DNA from 2 places in the Shewanella yunxiaonensis genome. Region 2 is predicted to be linked to the other one. Evidence: predicted binding sites of a transcription regulator. Region 2 holds the regulator's gene; the other holds the start of a gene.

Region 1 (3,210 bases), 320 kb from region 2:
TATTTCCAAATCCTGCTGCGCAATGACAAAACCGTCGTTACTTTGCCTGAGCACTCCCAGACGCTTGGTTGCTGTCTGCGACAGTGGTGGCTGGTACATCAATACACAGTGACTGGCAACCGCGCCGCGTCCTACCCGGCCGCGCAGCTGATGTAGCTGCGCCAGTCCCAAGCGCTCAGGGTTTTCGATAATCATCAGGCTGGCGTTGGGCACATCAACGCCTACTTCTATGACAGTGGTTGCCACCAACAGATTCAATTCACCCTGTTTAAAACGGTCCATCACCTGTTGCTTTTCGCTACTTTTCATTCGACCGTGGACCAGACCGATATGTAGATTGGGCAACGCTGCTTTTAATTCTTCCCAGGTATCTTCTGCGGCCTGGCACTGTAGCACTTCTGATTCTTCAATTAAGGTACAGACCCAATACGCCTGACGGCCATCGTCCAACGTGGCGCGCCGCACTCGCTCGATCACTTCCTGTCGGCGGTGGTTGCTGATCGCCACTGTTGTCACCGGCGTTCTGCCTGGTGGCAGTTCATCAATAATCGAGGTATCTAAATCCGCATAAGCAGTCATCGCCAGCGTTCTTGGGATCGGGGTGGCGGTCATGATCAGCTGATGTGGGTAATAACCCTGCATTGCCCCTTTTTCGCGCAGCCCAAGGCGCTGGTGTACGCCAAACCGATGTTGTTCATCGATAATGATCAACGCCAGCTTGTGAAACTGTACCTGTTCCTGAAAGATGGCATGTGTGCCGATGACCATCTGTGCGCTGCCGTCGGCAATCTCCTGCAACGATTGCTCGCGGAGCTTGCCTTTAAGTTTTCCGGCCAGCCAGCCGACTTTTAGTCCCAATGGCGTAAACCAATTGCTGAAATTAAGGGCGTGCTGCTCTGCCAACAACTCGGTTGGTGCCATCATTGCCACCTGATAGCCGTTTTCAATCGCCTGTAATGCTGCCATTGCCGCAACCAGCGTTTTACCTGAGCCCACATCGCCTTGCACCAGACGCATCATTGGCTGCGGTTTTTCGATATCACGGTTGATATCGGCTACAACGCGTTGCTGCGCGCTGGTGGGGTGAAATGGCAAACGCTTTAAAAATGGCCTAAGTAACTGTCCGGTCGCTGGCAACGACACTGCTTTATCCTGATTACTGCGCTGCCTTAGTTTCAACATGCTCAGGTTATGCGCCAGCAACTCTTCTTGTACCAGCCGTTGCTGCGCGGGATGTTGTCCTTGCATGAGGCGATAGATATCCACGTCGGCGGGCGGCCGGTGTAGCAGCCGTACCGCTGCTGCCAGACTCAGTTGATTGGGGCGCAGGGTTTCGGGGATCAGTTCCTGCAGTCCGCCCTCTTGTAACAACGCCAATGCCTGGCTGCTGAGCTTGATCCAGCTGGCTTGCTTCAGTCCTTCAGTGGTGGGGTAAATGGGGGTCAGACTTTCATTGAGGGCTGGTGGTTCTCCGGTCGCAAAGATTTTGTACTCGGGATGAATGATTTCTGCATGGTGACTGCCATGGCGTATCTCACCGTAAGCACGGATCATCAGCCCTTGTTGCATGGCGTTGCGTTGGGCCGCAGAAAAGTTGAAAAAGCGCAACGTCATAGTGCCGCTGGCATCGCGAACATTGCAGGTCAGCATGCGCTTACGGCCATTGATAATCTGGCTGGATTGGATTTCTGCTTCTATGGTGCCATAGTCGCCGGGATGTAGCTCTGCGATGGCATAGATACGGGTACGGTCTTCATAGCGCAGCGGCAGGTGGAACAGCAGATCCTGTACTGTGTGAATTCCCAGCTTTTCCAGCTTGCCGGCCATTTTGGCCGCAATGCCTTTGAGCTCGGTGATGGGAATAAGATCCAGTCTCTGCAAAACGTTAGCACCGGATTACTGTGAATTTATACATATATTATCAAAGATTACCCCTTTGACAATGTACTTATTTTCGCCAGCCACGACAAATACTAGTTGTTGTTGCCATTAGGCTGATGCGTGGCTCACCAGCCATGCCATATAACCCAGATATGCGAGCAAGAGCAGCATGCCATCACGGCGGCCGATGCGGTAACCGCGGTGCGCCAATGGCAGCAATACCACTGCCAGCGCCAGCATTACGCCAAAGTCCAGAATACTGAAGCCGGCCGCGCTAATCGGATGTACCAATGCGGTGATCCCCAGGATCCCCAGCAGGTTGAATAGGTTAGACCCGACCACATTACCAATGGCAATGTCACTTTGTCCTTTCATGGCTGCAACCATCGAGGTAACCAGTTCCGGCATACTGGTACCGATAGCGATGATTGTCAGACCGATCACGGCTTCGCTAATATCAAACGCACGGGCCAGATCTACCGCGCCGTTAACAAACAATACGCCACCGCCGACCAGGCATGCGATGCCAATAACAATAAGTAATATGGATAACAGCGGATTACGAGGTCCGGCTTCAAATTCTTCAGTGTCATCTGCGCCCGCGCTGTAATAGCTGTGCACCAGATAGGCCAGCAGCAAGAGTGACAATATTAAGCCATCGACTAGCCCGAGCAATCCATCAAGTAGCAGTAACCACACCAGTAGCGAGGCCCCAATCATCAGGGGAATGTCGCGGCGAACCATCTGAGATTGTACACCTACAGGCCGAATAAGTGCGGTTAGTCCTAGGATCAGACCGATGTTGGCAATGTTGGAGCCGATCACATTTCCCAAGGCAATGCCGGGACTGCCGGCCATTGCGGATTTAACACTGACCGCCAATTCAGGGGCACTGGTGCCGAAGGCGACGATGGTCAGGCCAATCACTAGCGGAGTAACGCCCAAGCGTAAGGCAATGGCACTGGCACCACGAACCAATGCCTCTGCTCCGAAAGTAAGGATCAGAAAACCACCGAGAATTGACAAAAAAATCAGCATGTTTATTACAGCTCACGAGTTGATTTGGCGAATGGCGCTGGAGTGTCAGCATAAGGAGTTTGCTTGGCAAAGCAAGGAATATTCGACAGAATATGTCAAAAAGACCCCGGCAAATGCCGGGATCGTGCGGATTGTCATGCTTTAAATTTCATCTTCCCAAACCACTACCGCACCGCGTACTTTCTCTGCCTTTGCGGTATAGCGCTGTTCCAGTACATGCCGTTTGATTTTTAGTGTCGGTGTTAACACGTCGTTTTCAATCGTCCAGGGTTCAGTAACCACAATCAATGC
Region 2 (3,210 bases):
TGGTGCCAATGGTGTTGACGGTGTTACACAATGGCTCGCCGGAATACACCGCTTACATGAACAATATTCTGTTTAAGCAAACCGGTCATCGTTACGCTAATGCCTGGCACCATATTAAACCGTGGTATTTCTTTATTGTCAGTGTGATCCCTTGGTTATGGTTTCCGCTGCCATTTCTCGCGGTCGCGCACTGGAAGACGTTTGTTGCAAAAATAAAGGCTGATCCGCAGATTGTCATTCTGTTGGCTTGGGTAGCGCTGGTCGTGCTGTTTTTTAGTATCAGTCCAGGCAAACGTAACCTTTATATTTTACCGGCACTACCTATCGCCTCTCTGGCCGTTGCTGCTGCATTGCAAGGTGTGGGACAAAGACGCTGGTTTGAATGGCTAGTGACCGGACTGCTGTGGCTGGTCAGTGGGTTAACCCTGGCACTGGGCGTGATGGCCGTGATGGAAATGCCCTGGCTGCTGAACAAATTGGATGAGTACACTGACAACCTAGCGGCGTTTGGTTACTTCCTCATAGTGATGGCCGTGCTATGGTTGGTGATACTGGGATGGGCACGCCGTTCATTTTCCCTAATCCGCGCCGGAGCCATGACATTTGTTGGTTGGATGTTGTTTGCTACCTGGGGTTATCAGCTATTAGATTCAGTTCGTACACCCAAAGCGGTGTTGCAGCATACGGCTGAAGTCATAGGTAACGACGCCCAACTCGGTTTGCTCCATTTTAAAGAGCAGTTCATTTTGTTTTCACCGCTCGACATTACGCATTTCAGTTATCTGGCACCGCTATCTGAGCAAGAACGTAACGCCTGGCGTTGGATGCTACAGGGTGATAAACGTTATTTGCTGCTACCTGGTGATGACAAATTGCAGTGTTTTGATATGTCGAAAGGGCAAAATATGGGCACAGCTCATCGTATCGATTGGTACTTGTTGGGCGCGGACGCGTTGCTGCCGACATGCCCTGAACCTGAGCGCGTTGAGATTTATCATACTGAGCGTCCGGGGAAATGGATGGCAGAATAAGTGGACTATCAGTGAGATGACAGGCAATAAAAAACCGCAGTGACATCTGCGGTTTTTTATTGCTGTATGAGGAATCAAATTAATAGGTGCGGTTAATGCACGGCCTGCAATCGGGGAAGTGGAGTTGCATTATCCGCACAGGAACTGGTTTCTAGCACAATTCCCATGGCCCGTGCACTTTTGGCAACAAGCTGCAATCGACGTTTATCTTTGTGATCCAGCTGTTCGACCCAACTGATCACCGCACTGGAAGTGCCGCTGGTCAGTGCTTTTTCTGTGGCCCACAAGGCTTCAACTTCGTCGCGGGCGCGAACCTGCAATACGCGATCCATCCTCACTCCAGCCCGCGCGAGCAGTTCTTTGTAACCTATGGCATTCTCAGGATTAATCAGCACAATCCAGCGGCCCTGCTGACTTAATTGTGCCAATTGTGCACTCAGCTGCTGTAATTCCTGACGTCCATGACTGCGTGTCGTTAAATTGGCAATCCCCATTTGCTGCCAGGCGCTATCAGTCGGATAAATCGCTTCCTGCCATAACCCCGGATGTCTGGGGGCGTTACCCATCACAATGCTCATAGCCAGTCTCCATTACGAATTACGCCTACGGCCAGACCTTCAATGGTCAGTGGCTGACAGGTGAGGTCCACTCTAATCGGTTGATAATCATCATTTTCAGGATGTAGTAAAACGATGTTGCCTTTCTTTTCAAACCGCTTAACGGTGACATCATCTTCAACGCGGGCAACCACAACTTGTCCATTACGCGCTTCTTGCACTTTGTGCACGGCAAGCAGATCGCCTTCAAGAATGCCGATGTTTTTCATACTGTCACCGCGTACGCGTAACAGAAAATCAGCACTGGGATGAAACATGGCCGGATCCACCTGGTAATATTGCTCTACGTGTTGCTGCGCCAGAATAGGTTCACCAGCGGCTACCTGGCCAATTAGCGGCAAGCCGGTTTCTTCTTGAGCGGTTTCATCCATAGGTAATCGGATACCGCGGGAGGTGCCCGGCATGATTTCAATACACCCTTTTTTGGCCAGTGCTTTAAGGTGTTCTTCTGCCGCGTTTGCGCTTTTAAAGCCTAAACGACTGGCAATTTCGGCCCGTGTTGGCGGCATACCGGTCTCGGCAATATTGTGCTTAATCAGCTCCAGTATTTGCGCTTGTCGTGGTGTCAGTGGTCTCATATTGATTCCTGTTTTTTCATACAGTAACTGTTAGTATATACAGTATTTTTGATAGCGCAAGTATTAACCAGTTATCAGACTGTTGGCTAAGCCTTAGCGTATTCTGGTATTCTACGGGGTCATTGACCGAGGTTTAGATTCTAACAACACGATGTCCAAACAAGACTCAATCTGGCGCACATCGCTGCGTTGGCTGCAGCGGCAGCTGGTGCACACAGTGGTTGTGCCACAGGATCCATTCACTGACTTGAATCTGGATCCATCAAAACCAATGGCGTATGTGGTGAAAACCGAATCCCTCAGTGATATTGCTGCATTAGCAGATGTCACCGATAAGCTGGGATTGCCAAGTCCGTACGCTCCTCTCGTGGTGGGTGATGAACACTTGCCACGTGTGGTTTGCCTGGAAGGGGCTAAACCGCTGTTCGGGAGCCGCAAAGGTATACTGCCGTTTCTTAACAGCTTTACCCAACTGTTAAATCTGCATAAATCTGACCGTTCACTGGATATCCAGCTGGTGCCGGTAAGCCTTTATTGGGGACGTACCCCTGGCAAAGAAGACGACTCGATGCGCGCTGCGGTATTTGAGCGGGAGAACCCTACCTGGCTGCGTAAGTTTCTGATGATCCTTTTTCTTGGTCGTGACAACTTTGTGCAGTTTTCCAATGCGGTGTCATTGCGCTTCATGGCGGATGAACATGGCACCGACCAAGCGATTGCACACAAATTATCGCGGGTGGCTCGGGTACATTTCCGCCGTCAGCGTAAAGTGATGACCGGTCCGGTATTGCCCAATCGGCAGGCACTGTTTGCCGACCTGCTGCAGTCAGAAAATCTGATCAAGGCAATCAAAGAGGAAGCGGACAGCAAGAAGAGCACCGAAATAGAAGCGCGTTCTCAGGCCGAAGCTTATCTGGACGAAATCGCCGCTGACTATTCTGATAGTCTCATTCGCGTCTCCAAACGACTACTCACGCTGTTGTG

Evidence for each region. Region 2 encodes LexA, which represses DNA repair genes until DNA is damaged. Its sites were predicted from a motif close to TACTGTATNNNNATACAGTA; they were not measured.
Region 1: a site for LexA is predicted at 1,898-1,917, ahead of recG (ATP-dependent DNA helicase RecG). Genes of this name have one in related genera too.

The regions. Positions count from the first base shown of each region.
Region 1 covers NZ_CP073587.1:3,555,529-3,558,738, reverse strand. Annotated here, with positions in the region: gene recG (ATP-dependent DNA helicase RecG) at 1-1,881, opposite strand, end outside; gene KDN34_RS16235 (calcium/sodium antiporter) at 1,990-2,919, opposite strand; gene KDN34_RS16230 (AMP-binding protein) at 3,061-3,210, opposite strand, start outside.
Region 2 covers NZ_CP073587.1:63,679-66,888, forward strand. Annotated here, with positions in the region: gene KDN34_RS00305 (ArnT family glycosyltransferase) at 1-1,031, shown strand, start outside; gene KDN34_RS00310 (cell division inhibitor SulA) at 1,124-1,609, opposite strand; gene lexA (transcriptional repressor LexA) at 1,606-2,226, opposite strand; gene plsB (glycerol-3-phosphate 1-O-acyltransferase PlsB) at 2,378-3,210, shown strand, end outside.